4 regions of the Paenibacillus hubeiensis genome follow, and region 1 is predicted to be linked to each of the others. Evidence: riboswitches for the same ligand, from Rfam matches in the RefSeq annotation. Region 1 holds a riboswitch; each other region holds the start of a gene.
The links. Region 1 has a riboswitch for thiamine pyrophosphate ahead of RSX24_RS26530 (ABC transporter substrate-binding protein). Riboswitches for the same ligand answer to the same signal wherever they lie in the genome.

Region 1 (5,154 bases):
GTTACGACAACGGATGTTGGAGCGCCGGGCCTGGAAGTCGTGCAGGTTCGACGACGAATGCGTTTCTCCATAGGCTCCGCGGCTGGGCATCCATGTCTCGATATCGTACTGTTTATAGGTTTTCTGCGACATGTCTCCGATGCACACGGCAACCACGCGATACGGAAGCTCCAGCAGCTGCAGCAGTTCCTCCGCATGTCCGGTGATCTCCTGCAGCATTCGTTCCGATTCGTCCGCATCCGGCGCACAGATAATGACCTGTTCTACCTTGGAAAACTGGTGCACCCGATACAGTCCGCGCACATCCCTGCCGCCCGATCCAACCTCGCTGCGGAAACAGGTGGACATGGCGGCCAATCGGATCGGCTCCGCTACATCCACGACTTCATCCATATAATAAGAAACAAGCGGCACCTCCGAAGTCCCTACCAACCATTTGTTCTCGCCCTCAAGCTCATATACCTGATCCCGCCCTGTGGGGAAGAAGCCCGTGTTAACCAGCGCTTCCTCCCTCACCATCAGCGGCACTTCCATCGGCGTGAAGCCTTTCTTCAATAATAGGTCGAGGGCTAACTGTTGTACGGCCCGATGCAAAAGCAAACCTGCTGCTTTCAATACATAACTGCGAGTGCCGCCGATTTTTACGCCTCGGGCAATGTCGATCATGTCATGCATTTCACCCAGCTCAACATGATCCTTCGCATCGTAATCGAATTTCGTAATCTCACCGACACGCCGCACTTCAACGTTATCTTCATCCGATGCTCCTGCCGGCGTATCCGGCGACACCACGTTCGGCACCAGCCACTGCAGTCTCGTTACCTCCTCCTGCACGTCGGCAAGCTTGGTCTCATTCTGCTGGAGCTTGTCGTTAAGCTCCTTTACGCGTGTCCGCAGCTCTTCCGCCTGTGCCCGATCTCCCGTCTGCATCAGCTTGCCAATCTCAGCTGACCAGGCGTTCCGCAAGCGGCGCCCTTCCTCCGTTTCCTGCAAAAGCCTTCTTCTTTCCTCGTCCAGCGTGAGCAGCTCGCGAACCGAAACCTTGATTTTTTTGCCGTCCGCGGCCGCCTGAACCTCATCCGCATGCGCACGAATCCATTTCATATCCAACATGTACACCGTCTCCTTTGGGCTATAAAAATGCAAAGAGCGCCCTCATCCCTTGGGACGAGGAGCGCTCTGCTCGCGGTGCCACCCAACTTGCCGGGACAGGTAATCCTGTGTCCAGCCTCTTGGTCCGCGATAACGGGCGGTTCCGGTTAACTTGGGGAATGGGTTCGCTCCCCTGGCGAAAACGCCTCCGAGTTGGATGCTCTTCAACGGCATAGTTCCGATCTGCAATTGTTGACAATGATTATATATGAAATGCTCCCCCATTCGCAAGAGCTTCATTCATTATGTTTTCAAACGACCATTGCCCAGGAAATAAGACAGATCGGTCAAGCGCTGACTTTGCTTCTGGCCACCACATTGCCAAATACAGCCCGAACGATCGGCCCCACCACCAGAAGCTGTGCCGGAAGTGCCAGCAAGAAGTTATGGCCGATCGCCGAACCATAGCTTCGCAGGATGGAACGACCTCCAAGTCCATTGGTGAGGTAGGATGTCATTACACCATAGAAAGACATGACCAACACCATGCCGACCACCATAAAAAACGAGAGCGTCAACACGGCCACCAATTTGTTTGACTTGTCGAACGGCAGGGAAAACGCTACTTTTTTCGCCACAGGACCTACCAATATCGATTCAACCGCAAAAGCGACCACAAAACAGATCACAAACTGCAGCAGAATCTCCATCAAAGACAATTTCCCGATCATTCCGCTGTTATACAGATTAAACAACAGCATGATCGTGACCATGCCGAAGCACATCATTAATCCGAACACCACTTGTTCTCTTTTCGTTGTTGGCAATGTACTCATCCTTTCTGTTCATTTGATCATTATAGAGATCACGTTATGCCCTTCATAAGTGAACAAATTGTGAACTTTTAAAATTTAAATCTTTATTTTTTGCGTAAGCGTGTTCAACCGCCGCCCCCAATTCCAACTTGACAGCTTGGATTTTCACATCTATTCTATTTCTAAAATGCTAATGGCGAATTATCTGCCCCGGGAGGTATGTTCATATGGCTTTTCAAAAACGCGTCGACCACGTCGGAATCTCCGTTCGCGATCTGGAAACAACGCTCCGCTTCTATACCGAGATTGTCGGTCTGGAACTGAAGGGACGGTTGACTCACACCAACGGTGTCATTCAGCTGGCATTTCTCGGTTTTAACGGGAGCGACGAGACCGAGATCGAGCTGATTCAGGGGTATAGCGACAAGCTGCCATCCGAAGGAACGGTGCACCACTTTGCCATCCATGTGGAGGACATCGAAGCGGAATACCGGCGCATTCAGGCAACGGATGCAGAGTTCATCGATGGGGAGATTGTAACCTTGCCGAACGGATATCGTTACTTCTTCATCTATGGACCTGAAAAAGAATGGATTGAATTTTTCCAACGGTAATCCCGGTCGTCCCTCCAATTCCTTACTGGACACAATCCGGACTCTTGCCTATAATTACTGTGATAGCAACGCCCGTAACTTCATAGCTTCCCAGGGGTGTCGGAATTGGCCGGCTGAGAGTGTATCCCATAAGATACTGACCCTTAGACCTGATCTGGATCATGCCAGCGTAGGAATCGGAGTATATTGACCAAGGCACAGCCCCAAGGCTGGTGGCCATTCTCTAACGCCTGCATGCGTCCCGAATAACGGGGCGCTTTTTTGTTAATATCAGAACGTGTGGACCGCGATGCAATTCCCCTGATATGGCATTCTTAATCAGATGTTGTGGACATGAAGCCAAGGAGTACCCGTGCCGATGGCCGGACAATATGAAGGAGAGAAAAAGAAATGAAATGGCGCAAAATGATGGGCCTGATGCTCTTGTGCATCACCCTCGTAACCGTTGCCGCATGCGGCGGCAAGGAAGCGGCACCTGCCGGCGAGAACGGCAGCAGCACGGAAAAGGCAAGCGAAGGCGGCAATGCCGCACTGAAAGACGTTAAGGTGGTGCTCGATTGGACGCCGAATACGAACCATACCGGCCTGTACGCTGCGGTGGATCAAGGCTTTTACAAAGCCGAGGGACTTAACGTCGAAATCGTGCAGCCTGGCGCAGGCGGAGCGGACACGATGGTAGCCTCGAACGAGGTCCCTTTTGGCGTCAGTTACCAGGAGAGCGTAACCCAAGCACGCACGCAAAACGTACCGCTCGTATCCATCGCCGCGGTCATTCAGCACAACACGTCCGGCTTTGCCGCTCCGGTGGACCGGAATATCAAATCGCCCAAAGACTTTGAAGGCAAATCGTATGGAGGCTGGGGCTCTCCGGTAGAAGAAGCCGTCATGCAATCGATTATGGAAGGCGAAGGCGCCGACGTCTCCAAGGTGAAAAACATCAATATGGGCGATGCCGATTTCTTCACTGCCGTGAAACGCGACATCGACTTTGCCTGGATCTTCTATGCGTGGACCGGGATTGAAGCACAGCTGCGGAATGAACCGATCGACATGCTGTACGTCAAGGATTACTCCGAAGCGCTCGACTATTACACGCCTGTGCTCGTAACCAACGAAACGACGATTCAGAATGATCCGGAGCTGGTTAAAGCGTTCATGAAAGCGACATCCGAAGGATATCAATATGCGATTGATCACCCGGAGGAGGCTGCCAACATTTTGCTGAAGGCCGTTCCGGACCTCGACAAGGATTTAGTACTCGCCAGCCAGAAGTGGCTCAGCCCGAAATATCAGGACGATGCCGCACGTTGGGGCGAACAGAAACAGGAAGTTTGGCAAAATTACGCGGACTGGATGTTCAGCAAAAAACTGCTCGACCAGCAAGTCGACGTTTCCAAAGCGTATACGAACGAATTTTTACCACAATAACGAGAACTATATAACGAAATCGGAAGGAGCCGTGAATGGACATGGCCAGCACACTGCTTAGCATACAAGTGATTCCCAAAACGCCGAACGGCGAAAACTCTTATCCTTACGTCGATCGCGCGATCGAAGTCATTCAACAATCCGGCGTCAAATATCAAGTAAACCCGCTGGAAACGACCATGGAAGGCGAACTTGAGGAGCTGCTGCAGATCGTGCGCAAAATGCACGAAGCACTCGTGGAGGCTGGCAGCCCAAGCATCATTTCCCAGATCAAAATTGCCCATAGCCCTGACGGGTTCAGCATGGACGCCCTCACGGAGAAATATCGCTAATGAATTCATACTGGAAAAGCGTATGGCCGCCCTTCGTGGCGGTTATTCTCTTTATCGCGTTATGGCAGGGAGCCGTATCCCTGTTCCATATTGAAAAGTGGATGCTTCCCGCACCCTCGGACATCGCCCGCGAAGCGGCATCTCAAGCCGATCGCCTCGGCATGCATGCTTGGGCTACCATCCAACTTACCCTGATCGGCTTCGCTGCCGGCACAGCCGTCGGATTGCTGATCGCGATGGTGCTGCATCTTATTCCTTTGCTCAAACAGGCGTTATACCCTTTGCTTATTTTAAGTCAAAACATACCCACCATCGCGCTGGCTCCGCTCCTGCTGATCTGGTTCGGCTTCGGGCTGCTGCCCAAGCTGATCACGATCGTTCTCGTCTGTTTCTTCCCGGTCGCCGTAGCGGCCATGGACGGGTTAACGCGCACGGATGCAGCCATGATGAATTACATGCGCATGGCCGGTGCATCGCGCCGCCACATCTTCTGGAAGCTGGAGCTGCCGCATGCGCTGCCCTCCATCTTCTCCGGCGTGAAGATTGCCGCCACATACAGCGTTATGGGCGCCATCATCGCAGAATGGATCGGCGCCGACAAGGGCATCGGTTATTACATGATGCTGCAGAAGTCCGCTTACCGGACAGATCGATTATTCGTCGCCATCATGATCATCGTGGCGCTGAGCCTGCTGCTCTTCCTGCTCATTGCCTTGCTGGAGAAGCTGCTCGTTAAATGGCGGCCGCAGAAGCGCTAACCCGACATTGAACCAAGGAAGTGAATACGACATGAATCATACCGGTTCTCCGGCAACACCAGCGGCTGCCCCAGCTATGCAGGCAAGCGAAACGGGAGCGGCTCACTCTGACGGC
Region 2 (5,154 bases), on a different contig from region 1:
TTGCGTGCGCCTTCCTGCACATCGATGATGCGATTCGGTTTTCATTTCCCCTATTCCCTGCCGCCCACTTCTTCCGTTCTTCTGTTATCCGTACCTACAGACCATTGAACTAATTTCGTTCGCTTATCCCCTTCTATGCAACCAGACAAAACGACTTATTTTCGACCCATTTTGGTCTTGCTTGATCGGGACTATCCGCACACCCCCCCGCCCCATGCTCCCATATACCGCCCCTAATATACGGTCCTTTACTCCTGAATATCGCTAAAAATGTTTACAATTTCGAAAATCGGGTTAAAATCACTACATTCCGATTTGGAAAGGTTCATTACACACCCTTGTTTCATCTAACAAGTCATATATGCCTATTTTGCAAACAACAATCAACATGCTCTGAAATCATCATATTTATATTACATATAACCTGTTCTCAAAAAGGAGGAACCCGAATGATCCGCATGCCTATTCAGCAAATGATCCCATACCATCACCAGTATCCGCGAAATGCAGCGGTCAACGCTCCGAAAAAAGAAAACCGGGATACCCAAGAGTTGACCTTCCACGACATTTTGCAGCAAAAAATGGCCAAAAAGAATGCCTCCCCATCCATGCGATAATGCTGTACATTCCCCCTCCCTGTTTCTATAATGGGCTAAAACGTTCGCGGCTCCTTCACACGGTTCCCGCAACAATCCTAAAGGGGAATGCCTCATGATGACCATCGCTTGCTTTCATGCCCATTATTCCAATATTGCACTCATCGAGGAGGCGCTGTCTGCCTATGACGTCGAACTGGTGCACTACGTCGATCCGGGACTAGACCGGATCAAAAGCGACGCAGGCTTCAACGAAAACACCGTCCGCGACAAAGTAGCCAGCACGATGGAATGGATCGCACGATGCCATGCCGATGCCATTCTCGTCACCTGCACGCTCTTCACGGCCGTTCTGGAACAGGAGACCCTGCCCGCTTCCATTCCCGTGATCGGCATCGACGATCCCTTGTTATCGATGATGCAGCGCCAGCCGAAGCCCTATTTGCTCGCCTTCACCAACCCAGCCACCGTCCAAGGAACGATGGACCGCTTTTTGCGCCATTTACAGCCGGAGGAGGAACATCACGCGTCAAATCATGCCCTTCAAGCCAAGAGCGTTTTGCTGCCAGGCACGTTCGAGCTGATTATGCGCGGTGACCGCGAAGGTTACGCGGCAGCCGTTCAGGCGGGATTGATGCGGCATGCCGAACGATATTCGGGTTGGACGCCGATTGCCGCCCAGTTGTCCATGGCTCCGGCGGCAGCACGGGTAACAATGGCTAGCGGCATAACCGTGCACAGTCCCCTTTCCGTTCTGGCACCGTATTTGCAACGGGAATTGAATATGCAGCTAAAGTCCGGCTTGTGATGCATGACATGCAAAAAAGCAGTTCATTCCCCAAGATAGGGAGATGAACTGCTTTTTGCTGTTTTGCTTCTCCTCCTGTCCGTTTTGTTGCGGACAGACAATAACGCCAATTTAACGGATTCGCGGACAACCGCGCAAGAAGGCCGGCATTATGAGCGCATCCGGTATTCTTCGGCCTTTTCCTGCATGCCTGCGGCAACCGCCTCTTGTTCCGACAATCCCTTCTCCGCGGCAAATGCACGGATATCCTGCGTAATGCGCATGCTGCAGAACTTCGGTCCGCACATCGAGCAGAAATGCGCCTGCTTCGCTCCTTCGGCAGGCAGTGTTTCGTCGTGGTAGGACATGGCCCGTTCGGGGTCGAGCGACAGGTTGAACTGGTCACGCCAGCGGAATTCGAAGCGGGCTTTGGAAAGCGCGTCGTCCCGGCGCTGCGCACGCGGATGGCCTTTGGCCAGATCGGCGGCATGGGCCGCGATTTTGTAGGCGATGACACCTTCGCGCACATCGTCCTTGTTCGGCAAGCCGAGATGTTCCTTCGGCGTAACGTAACAGAGCATGGATGTGCCGAACCAGCCGATCATGGCCGCCCCGATGGCCGACGTAATATGGTCGTACCCCGGCGCAATGTCCGTGGTCAGCGGGCCGAGCGTGTAGAACGGCGCTTCCTGGCAAATCTCCATTTGCAAGTCCACGTTTTCCTTGATTTTGTGCATCGGCACGTGTCCAGGACCCTCGATCATCACCTGCACGTCATGCTTCCAGGCGATCTGGGTCAATTCCCCCAGCGTCGCGAGTTCCGCCATCTGCGCTTCGTCATTGGCATCATAAATGCTGCCCGGACGAAGGCCGTCTCCCAGCGAAAAGGCGACGTCATACCGCTTCATGATCTCGCAGATTTCTTCGAAATGGGTGTACAGGAAATTTTCCTGATGATGCGCCAGACACCAGGCCGCCATGATCGATCCGCCCCGTGACACGATGCCCGTCATCCGTTTGGCAGTCATCGGAATATAGCGGAGCAGCACGCCCGCATGAATCGTAAAGTAGTCCACGCCCTGCTCGGCCTGCTCGATCAGCGTGTCGCGGTACAGCTCCCACGTCAGCGCCTCCGCCTCCCCTCCGACCTTTTCCAATGCCTGATAGAGCGGCACCGTGCCGATCGGTACCGGCGAATTGCGAATGATCCATTCGCGGGTGGTGTGAATGTCTTTGCCCGTGGACAGATCCATCACCGTATCCGCTCCCCAACGGACGGCCCAGGTCATCTTCTCGACCTCTTCCTCAATGGAAGACGATACGGCCGAATTGCCGATATTGGCATTGATTTTGACGTGGAAATGGCGTCCGATCATCATCGGTTCGCTCTCCGGATGATTGATATTGGAAGGCAAAATGGCTCGGCCGCTGGCCAGCTCCTGCCGTACGAATTCAGGCTCCACGCCTTCGCGGATGGCCGCGAATTCCATCTCGGGCGTAATGATGCCTCTCCGTGCATAGTGCATCTGCGTCACGCATCGCCCTTCCCGTGCCCGCAGCGGTTTCCCGGTGACGCCGGGATACGTCTCGGCTCCAGCTCTTGTGCTGCCCGGCTTCAAGCCGTTGTCCTCCGGCTTAATCGTCCGGCCTTCGTACGTTTCTACGTCCTCGCGCTCCGTAATCCACTGTCTGCGCAGCGCGGGCAGGCCCGTCCGGATGTCCACCTCATAATCCGGATCGGTCATCGGACCGCTCGTATCGTACACGCGGAGCGGTTCGTTATGCTCCACCCCTTGGGGAGTGCTTGTGTCATGAAGGGCAATTTCGCGTTCGGGGACCAACAGGTCCGGTCGCGAGCCCTGAATGTATACCTTGCGGCTGCCCGGAAAAGGCCGCAGCCGCCCCATGCTTTCTTTTTCCGTATCCCGATGGTTTTCCTGTCCCGCTGTTTCGTGTCCTGTACTCATCGCTCGTTCTCCTCCTCATGGTATGGTCCGGCATTGCTCATTCTGCGCACCTGTTCATCAGGCCAAGCATGAAGGAAGTACAGCACGGGCGAATTCAAAAACACGGATACAGCTCCAGGGCGGGCGGGAACATGGCAACCATGGCCCCCGCATCACACATCTCCACCTTGTCGGAACGCCACGGAGATGCGATGATTTGTCGGATACTGCATTAAAAAGCCGGTTCCCCAAGGGAACCGGCTTTATCCTTCATCGCCAAACGTGCCACGGCAAGTCTACCCACAGGGGAGCTTCACTCAAGGCATATTGACGATGCTCGTCGTTGTTTCGCCGATTACTTCCCTACGCTGGCATGATCCAGATCAGGTGCTAAGGGTCCGGAATCTCATGCGATTCCGTCTCAGTCCGGACAATTCGGACTCCCCCAGTAACGTTTGACGGCTAGCGGCAACTTTGCCGCTGCGTCCTATTCAGTTCAGTCAGCCCATGTCTTGGGCTGTCCATTACAGATTAGCCTAAACATGGCGGAAAAACAACCTTATTTTCCAAAATGCCGTTTCGGATCAGGCCAGCATAAGTCCCATCTGCGCGGCGGCTTCTTTCAGGACCGGAGCATACTCATGGAGCGTCTCCTGGGAAAGGCGGCTGACAGGCCCCGATACGGACAACGCGGCGGCGATCCGGCCATCCCGGCCCATAATGGGCACGGACACCGCCGCGGCCCCCGGTTCGCGCTCTTCGTAACTTGTGGCGTAGCCGGCGTCCCGAATATCCGCCATCTGCGCCAAATACGCCTGCGGATCGATGAATACGGGCCATTCCGGGCCGTTCATCAGTTCTTCCCGGTCTTCCTCGCTTGCAAAAGCCATCAGCACCTTGCTGGAAGCCCCTACGGACAACGGCAGCCTTGCGCCAACGGGAGCCACCCGGCGGATCGCCTGATCGCTCTGTACGGCCTGTATCCGAATCCGTTCGGCACCGTCGCGCAGATACAAGCTTACCGTCTCCCCGAGCCGGTCTCTCAGCCGTTCCATCGCCGGCAGCAGCAAAATGGCGGGATCGTCGCTCCGGGACATATGCGCCGATAGTTCCCAAATGCGAATGCCGAGTCTGTATTTCTCGGTCGCCGCATCGCGGATCACAAATCCCCGGTCTTCCAGGGTAGCCATGAGGCGATGCACGGTGCTCTTATGCAATCCGATCTGGCTGGCGATTTCGGTCAATCCCAGATCGCTGCGGGTCGTAAAACACAATAATATATCCAGCGCCCGTTCTACAGCCCGGACGGTTAACTTTCGGTCCTCCATGGCAGAATGCCCTCCTCATGTTTCATCACATGAAACTCGGTTACATAAATTATATGAGAAACGATTCCATCTGTAAACCGATGCCCGTTAAATTCGAACCGTAAGAAGTATCGTGGGGTCTAGGTTATCAGACTTCATCCCCTGTATTTTGCACTCAAAGGAAATAATAACCATGCATCTAAAGAACTATATAACAATTAGGTAACAAATACGCCTGAAGAATTGACATTGGCTATGGTGGAACATACGATAATAAAAAAGTCTATTCGCCATCACAAAGAGGAAAAGAACGAGCGTTTCCACATTTTCTCGTTCCTATTGGAATAACTTTCCGAAAGCGAATTCATATTTTCGCTTATGCCTGAATGGTATAAGTATAACCGTCCAACTCTGTTTTTTTCACGGAACCGAACTTGTCATGTCGACATAATCTGACTCTTTCCTCCTCTGCGCCCCAGTAATCCGGCGGCGGGCAGTTTTGGAGAAAATGATCGTCA
Region 3 (5,154 bases), on a different contig from region 1:
CTCCAAGTAATAGCACCTTCTCTCCTTGGCTCACCGATAAAGAGAGCCCTTGAAACAACAGGCCTTGTTCCCCGGGAAACTTGCATCTCAAGTTCACGATGCTCGCTGCTAGCCCGGTTTCCCGCACGCATTCTTGCCTGTGCATTTAATCCAATGCCTCGTAATCCTGCTTCGATGCAGGTCTTAACGTACGGGTCACGCCGGTCAGCTCCAGTGCCTTCGCCAAATAATAGGCAAATACGCCTGCGATCACGGCACTGCCGATCAGGCGGAACCCGATAAACAGGGTGTAGTTCCAAGTCGAGAGGGACTCGATGTACCCGTATTGGTAATCCAGTATGAGCGAAGCAAGTCCTGCCCCGATGGCGGCCAGGCAGGTCACGGGCAAATTCGTTTTCCGATACAGGAATGCCGCAAAGAAAATTTCCGCGCCCAGCCCTTGCAGCAGCCCGTATACAAGCGTGGACATGCCCCATTCGCTGCCGAGGAAAGCGCTGACCGTGGAGGCCGCAACCTCGGCCAGAATGGCAACGCCCGGCTTGCGAATGACGAGAAAGGCAAACGTTCCCGCCATGAACCACATACCGTAGATCATCTGCTCGGCATGCACGCCGAACGGTTTCATCAGATCATAGGTCGGTCCCCATATTTTGTAGATCACCCCGAATACAACCGCGATCACGATCGTGACCAAAATATCCGTTAATCTTAATTTGCTGCTGCTCCCCGCATTTACCATTTTCTCTACTCCCCTTCTCTTATCGTCAGTAGTTTGAAAATAACAAAAAAGCCTCCCCGATATCGGGCAGGCCATGCGTACAGTTGACGAAACATGGGCGGAAAATGGCACATAAACAGGACAACCCACACTTATCCCATTCAGGAATAAGGCAAAGGATATGCTGCCGAATTCATGAGACGTTGTGTGCACGAATTGCGTGTTTATTTTCCCCATCATGGATCGAATGGTTCTCTACGCTGGCATTACCCAGATCAGATACGGTCAGCGGCACAAGGCCACCCTCTCAGCCCAACTTCATTGAGCTCCCGGCTTTCGTTATTTCAATGGTTATACTGTACAACAGAAGGGTATTTGTGGCAATCCCGAATCATTCCCATTTATGCACGAGCGATAGTGAAGGCATCCCCATCACAGGAATGCCTTCGGTAGAATCGGCAATCGTTGGCGCAAAGGTCAGGCAAGACTCTTGAACATTAGAGATGACTCTCTGGCAATCGCGTCGCTGATGATTCAGTATTGCGTATTGCCCGATTGGCTCGTTTTGCCGGAGGCGAACCCTTTGAAGAGCGTAGGCACCTTGGAATACCGCGTATTGGTGATTTTGCCGACGGTCGAGCTGCTGTCCGTGCGCAGAATCGAATCCTTGACGTTGGAGATGTTGGAGTTGTCCACACTCATCGTAACCTGATAAGAGGTGCCTCCGTTTTGGCGCACCAGTTTGCCGATGTCGTCTGCCCTGAAATTTTTGATGTTGATCGTTCCCGAGGCATTCATCTGAAATACTTTGTCGTACGCCTTATACGCCGCTCCGCCCGTTATGTTAACGGTGCCGGAGGATTTCAGGGTTAGCGCGTCCTCGCCGACATCCTTCCAGGTCACGTTTTCGATATTGCAGCTGCCATAACAATGAACGCCGTCGGCAGCAGGAGCTTCAATGACTACGTTTTTCAAGGTTGCGCCTGCTTCAAGCCTGAAAATGGGCTTCTGGTTCTCAGCCTGGCTTCCGTCTCCCAACGTGTTCGGATCGGCAGCCACGCTTTTCCCCTTGCCGTCGTACGTTTCGCCCTTTTTGACGATAATCGTCGTTTTGACGATTTCGGGCGCTGCCGCTGCGGGAATCACAGCAAACAATGAGGCAACCAAACCGGCGGACAAAAGTACGGTCAACATTTTTTTCATCATGAATTCCTCCTTGGCGATCGGATTTTCCGCCATTACGGGCGGTTTGTCGGCAAGCCTCGCAGATGCACAGCTCCGCTTGTCCTGGCCGCAACCTCATCCTATCAGGAAAGGAACGTTCCAAGAATAATCCGTAGTTCACATCTCTCCGACATTCACGCCAGCTCTGAGAAAATGAGACCTATCCGTACCCGTTCCGAACATCGCATCTGCCGGTGTTAACTCTCGGTGTGCTGGAATTACCTTATTTTCCTTCAGATGAAAGACAACAAGGGCAGACTTGAAATCAAGCCGTCCCCGTCTTTTTATTCAAAATCCAATCCTACGCACCGAACCGCTGACGGTATCCGCATTTGCGGCAAAGCTCCTCCACCGCTTCGCGTCTCGAAAAACCATAGAACAGATTGTTGGCGCGCTCGCCTTCCACAATCTCCGAGAAGGAACGTTCATGCACGTTCCCCAAATTAATGACGCCTTCGCCGTCCAGGCAGCACGGAACCACCGTTCCATCCACAAGCACCGCGGCTTGCGTGCGCAACGCATGGCAAAATCCTTTACCGTCATCCTCCGGCGTATCCAGGCTTGGCCACTGGAATTCATGGTCCTGGTTCAGGTACACGTTCGGCGCGATTTTGACGCCGCTGCCCGGTACGACTTTTTCCTCGATTTTATAATCCAGATTGAATTCGCGCTCCAAATGATCGAGCGTTTCGCGGTTGCGCTGCTTCTGGGCATTCGTGAAATTGTCCTGCGTCAAATTCCACAATCTGAACGACACGATGACGTTATGCTTCGTCGCTTCATGCACAAACGAAAAGATGTTGCTCAGGTACCCTTCGCGATCTTTGGAGCCCTCATGCCCGTCGAAGCTGTGCAGGGAAAAGTTCATCTGGCGCAGCGCCGGCTTGCCGAGCAGCTTGTGTCTCGTTTTCGGCAGCAACGTTCCGTTCGTCGTAATATTCACTTTGAAACCCTTCTCATGGGCGATGTCCAGCAGCAAATCGATTTTGGGATGAAGCAGCGGCTCGCCTTTGACATGCAGATAAATGTAACTTGAATGCGGCTTGATCTGATCCAGCACCATGCTGAACGTTTCCGGATCAATAAATCCTTTGGCTCGCTTCGTCTGCGGACAGAAGCTGCAGGCCAGGTTGCAAATGCTCGTGATCTCTATATAAACCTTTTTGAACGTTTTCAATGCGTGGTCCCCATTCCAGTCAGGGGGATGAGTCCCTTCCCGACTTCATTCGTGATGCGGCCAAAATGCGCCTTTATTATTATATCGGGTTCCGCAAGCAAGGTAAATCGACTGACGGAATTCTCCATCTGGAAAGGATGCTCGCCCCTCCGGGTCCTATTTACACCATCCTCACTTGTGAGGTATGCTGAATGCACAACTGCATAAGCTGCAAACAGTCACTAGGGGAGCCTCACGGCTGAGACGAATGATTTTCGGACCCTTTGAACCTGATCTGGATCATACCAGCGTAGGGAAGTGGAGCGGACTTTACCAATTAATACATTATGCAAGGGGTATGGCTTGCGTAAGACATGTATCCCTATTTGCGTTGAAAAGCCCCTCCCGTTTCCTTGGAAATGGGAGGGGCTTTGTTTGTCACGGGGCGCATCGGGCGATTGGGCAGATGCCAGAACGCGCAATGCGATCGTTGTTGCCGAACACACCGCGACAGAATTTATTTCCAGTCATCCCTTCACTGATCTTCCTGCGATCCGGAAACCAGCGCGCAGAAATACCTATTCTTGATGAGGAGGCATTCACATATGTCCTATTTGGAACGCGTTCGTACCCAAAATCCGTTGGTCCACAACATTACCAACATTGTCGTAGCCCCTTTTACCGCCAACGGTCTGCTTGCATTGGGCGCCTCTCCTTTCATGGCGTACGCTCATGAAGAGGTCGCCGACGTTGCCAAAATGGCCGGAGCCGTTGTGCTTAACATCGGTACGTTGAATGAGGACGTCGTGACGTCGATTCGTCTTGCCGGACGCGCAGCCAATACCCACAGCGTGCCCGTCGTGTTCGACCCGGTTGGCGCAGGAGCCACGGCCTATCGCACCGAAACGGCACGCAAGCTTGTTCATGAACTGCAGCTAACCGTGCTGCGCGGCAATGTCGCCGAGGTGGCCAACGTCATCGGGGAGAACTGGGAGATTAAAGGCGTGGATGCAGGACACGGTAAAGGCGACCGCATCCACATTGCGGAGCGTGCCGCTAAGCAGCTCGGCTGCATCGCAGCCGTAACCGGTCAGGAAGACGTGGTGTCCGACGGCGAAACCACTTACGTGATCGGCAATGGCCATGCCCTGCTCACCCGTGTCACCGGAGCCGGGTGCCTGCTGAGTTCAGTCATCGGGGCGTTTGCCGCGATTGCGGAGCCTGGGCGCGAACGATTAGACAGCATTGCCGAAGCGCTGGCCTTCTACGGCATAGCCGCCGAACAAGCGGCAGAACGAACGGCACAACAAGGTCCCGGCAGCTTCCAAATCGAGCTGCTGAACCAACTGGCACAAGTCACGCCGGCACTGGTGACAGAACGGTCGCAAATTCGGCAAGCTGCCGGAGGTGCACGATGACGATCCCGCAAGCTCTCACGATTGCCGGTTCGGACAGCGGCGGCGGCGCGGGCATTCAAGCCGACCTGAAAACTTTTCAGGAGCTCGGCGTGTACGGCATGAGTGCAATCACCGCCATCACTGCGCAGAACACCCTCGGTGTACAAAGTGTTTTCGCTGTTCCGAACGAAGGCGTGGCCGCGCAGCTCGACTCGATCGGAACCGACCTCTATCCAGGCGCCGTCAAGACCGGCATGTTGTTCAGCGCGGACCTGATCCGGATTGTCGCGGAAAAATGCCGGACGTATCGCTGGCCCAAACTGGTCATCGATCCGGTCATGGTCGCCAAGGGCGGTGCCCCCCTGCTCCAGCAGCAAGCGGTGCAGACGCTCATTTCGGATTTGTTGCCGCTTGCGTTGGTAACCACGCCCAACATTCCGGAAGCCGAGCTGCTCGCAGGCATGTCCATTGGCGGTTTGGCTTCGCGGGAAGAAGCGGCACGGCGCATCGTGCAGATGGGCTCTGCCTACGTCTTGATCAAAGGCGGCCATGCAGGCGATCACGGCTCCGTCGTGGATGTGCTGTATGATGGACATTCCTTTCATTATTTCGAGAACCCACGCGTTCTGACGCGTCATACCCATGGTACGGGCTGCACT
Region 4 (5,154 bases), on a different contig from region 1:
CGGAACGTTATAGCGGAGCGGAAGTGCTGCATACGGTCAGACAGATGACGGGGACAACCATTCAGGTGGAGGTGGACGGAAGCGCCTATCGTATAGACCCTTTGGCAGACAGGGGGGCGACCGTTCCGGTCCAGCTTATGGGTCTCTACAGGCCTGAGTTTATCAGCGACGAGTCCGGGCAGCTGAATAAAATCTCGTTCTGGAAGGAGGCCGGAGATATTGATTAATGCCGCATCCAAACTGCTTGCCGTCTTGTTGGCAGTACTTCTGCTATATGTATATCCGGCTGCCGAAACGGCGGATCGGCAGGATGAGATTTCCCGGATGACCGTTTACCAGACCGTCACACGTTTTGTTGATTCCGCTCGCACCAAAGGTTACATTTCTCCAGCCATGTTTGCCGAGTTCGAAGAACAATTGGCGCGCACGGGCAATGTCTACGACATTTCAATGGAGCATCTGCACAAAAAATATGTGCCGAATTACATCGATCCCCAAAATCCTGCGACTTTTACGGGGACGTACGAGACGGTTTTGGATGGATATTATTCAAGCCAAATCAAAGAGAGGCTTTTTCCGACCGACGGTTTAGAAACCGCGGAGGATCCTGCTCGAAGATACACGTTTACAGTAGGGGATTTTTTTACCGTGTCCGTCAGAAATACGAATCGAACCCCCGCAATGCTTATCCGCGAATGGCTAAATGGGACACTCCAATCTCCCGCCGTGTTTACCACGTATGGAGGGATGGTGCTGAATGAAGATTACTGAGCTGTCCATCGTTTTTGTGCTTGTCTTTTTTCCGTTTTTTTGGATCGTGTCGCAGAGCAGTCGGGAACTCCAGGAGGCCCAGATCCTCAGCAATAGATACGAGACAGCGCTGAGGACTGCCGTCATGGACGCTGGCATGGTCATGCACCAGAACGAAAAGCAAAGTGGAGAAGCGGGCTACGGTTCATCAAAGTTTGTGAACGCTGATAAAGATTTGGCGCTGGAGACGTTTACGCAAACGATGGCTCTTAATTTGGGGATTCAGGACGATCCGCCAGCGATTCGCTCCTTGTTCGATTATATCCCGGCTATCGTTGTTCTGGACTACGACGGTTACTACATGTATGCCAAAGAGACGGAAATGATGGGGGAGCCCGAAAACTCTTTTCGTCACGTGTGGAGCCCAAAGAAACCCTATACCTATGCAGACGAAGACGGAAACAGCATCAATTTCACGTTGGATAGTTATGTCTACGCCTATGATGCCGAAAAGCAAATGTGGCTTGAAGGCTTTCGGAACGAACTCATCGCGTCGACACGGATCCCGTTGCTGAGAAATGATGAACATTTTGAACATGTTCGCAGAAGCCGGATTGTCAGTGCCGTTCAGGAGGATTTGGCCGAGGTCATCAATCGTCACAACGAATTTGCCAGAAGAAATGGCATCTCATACACGTTTACTCTGCCGCTCATCTCCCAGGAAGACTGGTACAACTCTATAAATGACACAGGGATCATTGCTTTCATTCAGGGTATTCCGAGCGGGAGCCGAAAAATCAACAACTTTGCCATCGGAGGCGGCCGGCTTGTTAAGAGGACGGCCGTGATCGGCGGCGTGGATCCTGACAGCGGCATCAAATATTATTATCCGGCCACATGCTCGAACGGATACAGGCCGGAGGAAGTTTTTACGGATGCCCAGGAGGCAGCGGCTCGAGGCTATTTTGAGCAAAATTGTTATATCAATCACTAGTATCCTCCGACGAAAAGGCACTGGATAGTGCGATATTTTCAGCTGCGTAGTCTAACCTAAAAAAGCGCTGATCTTCCTGATTTTTGGCAGTGCACGCAAAAATGATCGATGACAAAACAGGATGCCTATGGTAATATAGGCTACAACTTCATAAGAGCACTAGGGGTGCCGCGCGATGCGGCTGAGATGGAATAATTCGATTCCGGACCCTTTGTACCTGATCTGGATCATACCAGCGTAGGGAAGTGGCACGTTTTTCGTCATGACAAGGAAGGCTGTATTTCAGCCGTCGCTTGGATTGCAATGCGATTATCGGCAATGCTCGTTCCATGCATAAACGCGTGAGAATAATGCCCATTGGTTTCGCATTTGCCTTGCATTGCACGAAAGATACGAATAAGTCGCCACTCCCCTGCGGGAGTGGTTTTTTGTGTTCTTTCAGAAAGGCAGGTGAACCGAGTTATGGTTGCTTCGCAAACTCAATCAGTACCTTCATCATTGGAGCTCCATGTCATTTCAAACGGAACGGGGGACCTTGATGTTTTTCTTGAAAAGGCGATCCGGGTGAGCCCTTGGGTGGACTACATTCATATTCGGGAAAAACATCTTGCGATCAACCAAAGATTGCACTGGGCCGAACGAATGCAAGAAGCGGGTATCCCGGCTTCGCAAATTGTCGTTAATGGCATTCCTGATCGAATGGATGGTTTTTCTGTTCCTAAGTTGTGCGGCGTGCAAAGGGGGGAATCGGATTTCAAACAGTATGGCACAACCATCCGGATGGACAACAAGCATGAACCGATCCGTCTGGGCGTTTCCGTGCATTCCTTGGAAGGGGCGAAATCCGCTGAGCGCCAAGGCGCAGATTATGTTATTTTTGGGCACGTTTTTGCTACCAACAGCAAAATTGGCGCTGCGCCAAGAGGCATACCTGCATTGAAAGCGATATGCAGTTCCCTTTGCATTCCCGTCATTGCGATCGGCGGAATTCGCCCTGATGCCGTGGATGCGATTTACGCAGCCGGGGCAAGCGGGATTGCGGTCATGTCCGCCATATGGGAGAACAGTAAACCTGAGCAAGCAGCCGCTGCATTCAAACAGGCCATGTCCGGTGTACGGCCCATGAATGACGCCATTGAACGAAGATGAAGGAGGGGCAATCGTTGTTTGATGATCGCATTAGCTTAGACGGTAGTTCGGGGTTCGACATTCTCGACAAAAAAGAGAATCCACGTTCGCGAAAGGACATGTCTGCCGAAACGATCGTGATCGGAGGGGGTGTCATCGGTTGTTCCATCGCTTATGAATTGGCAGCCCGCGGGCAGGAAGTAATGCTCCTGGAACGAGCCCGAATGGGTGGAGGGACGTCATCGGCGGCGGCCGGCATGCTGGCTGCCGACAGTGAGCACTTTCATCATGCGGCCATAGCGGAGCTTGCCCGGCGCAGCCGTGAACGGGTTCACCGGCAGAGGGAGCATATTCAAGCGATGAGCGGAATTGACATTGGTTTGCGGCAGGCCGGGTTCATTACGCCTTTTCGAAGCGGACAAAAGGCAGGACTATATGCAGCCGCATATGAAACAGATTCGAATGCATGCACGTATTGGGATCGGCAGGAACTGCAGCGTCAGGCACCCTGGCTAAGCCGGGATACGTATGGCGGGTTGTACAGGCAAGCTGAAAGCGAAGTGCTGCCGTTAAACCTTGTCACAGCTTATGCCAAGTCCGCTCAAGCATACGGGGCTCGAATCATGGAAGGCATTCAGAATGTAACGCTGCAAACCGGGGCAGGGCGCATACAAGGGGTTCAAACCTCCATTGGCATGTTGACATGTAAAAATGTCATAGTCGCGGCCGGGCTGCAAGGAGTAGAGTTGATGGAAAGCGTAGGGTTGAACATGCCTGTCGTGCCGGTAAAGGGAGAAATGGTTGCTGTCCGGTTTTCGCATCATGACGCTGCACGGGGAAATGTACCGGACAGGACCGTTTATGCGGAAGATGTTTATATCGTTCCAAAAGCGAATGGAGAAGTGTGGTTGGGTGCAACAAGCTTGGCGGGAGCTTCGGATTTGCATGTGACCCCTGGAGGGATCCAGAAACTGATCTCCGCCGCGGCAGCATGGGTTCCCGCCGTTGCGCACGCCCGATTCGAGCGAGCCTGGGCCGGCGTGAGACCATCGACTCCGGATGGTTTGCCGTATTTGGGGGAAAGCGAACAATATTCGGGATTGTATGCCGCTTTCGGACATTATCGGAACGGTATTTTGCTCAGCGCTATCACAGGCAGTGTGTTGGCGGATTTGATCGAGGGGAAATCAGCCGGTGAACTCGGGATTGCTGCTTTCAATCCGGAGCGCTTAAGCGGAAAGGGGATGATGCATTGAATATTATCGTCAACGGACAATCGATGGAGATTGAAGACCAGTTGAATCGTGTGGACAAATTGTTGCTCTCTTTCAATCTTCAGGTGAAAACCGTCGTTGTTGAACTGAATCGGCAAATTTTAACGCGAGAGCTTCATGAGACGACGCCGCTGAAAAACGGAGACCGAATCGAAATCGTACATTTTGTGGGAGGCGGATAAGTATGTTAAACATTGGAAAATATGCCTTTGAATCGAGATTGCTGCTGGGAACAGGGAAATTCGAAGACTTGGATGTACAACGACAGGCGGTTGAGGCATCAGGCACAGAGGTTCTGACATTTGCTATAAGGCGCTTGAATTTGGAGCAGCGGGACCGCAAGCATTTTCTCGACACGTTGGACCTGAGTCGATTCACGTTGCTGCCGAATACCGCTGGAGCGACGAATGCCGAAGAAGCGGTACGCATCGCCGAATTGGCACGGGCATCGGGACTTTGTGATATGATTAAGGTAGAAGTGATCGGCGATGGGCGAACGTTGTTGCCCGACCCGATCGAAACGTACAGGGCTTGCGAGATGCTGCTTGAAAGAGGATTTACGGTGCTGCCGTATATTTCGGATGACGTCATTTTGGCCAAACGTCTGCAATTGCTCGGTGTACACGCCGTGATGCCTGGGGCCTCGCCGATTGGTGCGGGCAAAGGGCTGATAAATCCGTACAATCTTGAGCTGATCATTGAACAGGCTGCGGTTCCGGTCATTGTGGATGCAGGCCTTCGTTCTCCCAAAGATGCTGCCCAAGCGATGGAACTGGGGGCAGATGGCGTATTGCTTAATACGGCTGTTTCAGGTTCACGCGATCCGGTTAAGATGGCTAAGGCCATGCGAATGGGCGTTGAAGCAGGAAGATTGGCATACGAGGCAGGCATGATCCCCGTCAAGCGTTATGCAGCAGCGAGCAGTCCTGCGGAAGGAATGGTTCAGTCATGACAAACCCGAACACGAACGAGCATCCAGAGCAAGAAAACCGTTACTCACGGCAGGAA

Region 2: it holds a riboswitch for thiamine pyrophosphate, as region 1 does, so the genes downstream of both, thiC (phosphomethylpyrimidine synthase ThiC) here and RSX24_RS26530 (ABC transporter substrate-binding protein) in region 1, are expected to answer to the same signal.
Region 3: it holds a riboswitch for thiamine pyrophosphate, as region 1 does, so the genes downstream of both, thiM (hydroxyethylthiazole kinase) here and RSX24_RS26530 (ABC transporter substrate-binding protein) in region 1, are expected to answer to the same signal.
Region 4: it holds a riboswitch for thiamine pyrophosphate, as region 1 does, so the genes downstream of both, RSX24_RS07370 (thiamine phosphate synthase) here and RSX24_RS26530 (ABC transporter substrate-binding protein) in region 1, are expected to answer to the same signal.

Annotation. Positions count from the first base shown of each region.
Region 1 covers NZ_JAVYAE020000015.1:63,715-68,868, reverse strand. The annotation lists gene serS (serine--tRNA ligase) at 1-1,113, opposite strand, end outside; gene RSX24_RS26540 (DUF2798 domain-containing protein) at 1,440-1,928, opposite strand; gene RSX24_RS26535 (VOC family protein) at 2,135-2,521, shown strand; TPP riboswitch at 2,604-2,715, shown strand; gene RSX24_RS26530 (ABC transporter substrate-binding protein) at 2,912-3,949, shown strand; gene RSX24_RS26525 (MTH1187 family thiamine-binding protein) at 3,991-4,281, shown strand; gene RSX24_RS26520 (ABC transporter permease) at 4,281-5,039, shown strand; gene RSX24_RS26515 (ABC transporter ATP-binding protein) at 5,071-5,154, shown strand, end outside.
Region 2 covers NZ_JAVYAE020000017.1:63,588-68,741, forward strand. The annotation lists gene RSX24_RS27950 (hypothetical protein) at 450-617, shown strand; gene RSX24_RS27955 (hypothetical protein) at 712-1,404, shown strand; gene thiC (phosphomethylpyrimidine synthase ThiC) at 1,554-3,290, opposite strand; TPP riboswitch at 3,673-3,786, opposite strand; gene RSX24_RS27965 (IclR family transcriptional regulator) at 3,914-4,657, opposite strand.
Region 3 covers NZ_JAVYAE020000014.1:33,132-38,285, forward strand. The annotation lists gene RSX24_RS25665 (ABC transporter ATP-binding protein) at 1-145, opposite strand, end outside; gene RSX24_RS25670 (ECF transporter S component) at 146-739, opposite strand; gene RSX24_RS25675 (pectate lyase) at 1,253-1,921, opposite strand; gene RSX24_RS25680 (radical SAM/SPASM domain-containing protein) at 2,244-3,119, opposite strand; TPP riboswitch at 3,333-3,432, shown strand; gene thiM (hydroxyethylthiazole kinase) at 3,686-4,516, shown strand; gene thiD (bifunctional hydroxymethylpyrimidine kinase/phosphomethylpyrimidine kinase) at 4,513-5,154, shown strand, end outside.
Region 4 covers NZ_JAVYAE020000002.1:143,074-148,227, forward strand. The annotation lists gene RSX24_RS07355 (hypothetical protein) at 1-227, shown strand, start outside; gene RSX24_RS07360 (hypothetical protein) at 220-771, shown strand; gene RSX24_RS07365 (hypothetical protein) at 758-1,744, shown strand; TPP riboswitch at 1,896-2,005, shown strand; gene RSX24_RS07370 (thiamine phosphate synthase) at 2,207-2,893, shown strand; gene thiO (glycine oxidase ThiO) at 2,908-4,128, shown strand; gene thiS (sulfur carrier protein ThiS) at 4,125-4,328, shown strand; gene RSX24_RS07385 (thiazole synthase) at 4,331-5,098, shown strand; gene RSX24_RS07390 (ThiF family adenylyltransferase) at 5,095-5,154, shown strand, end outside.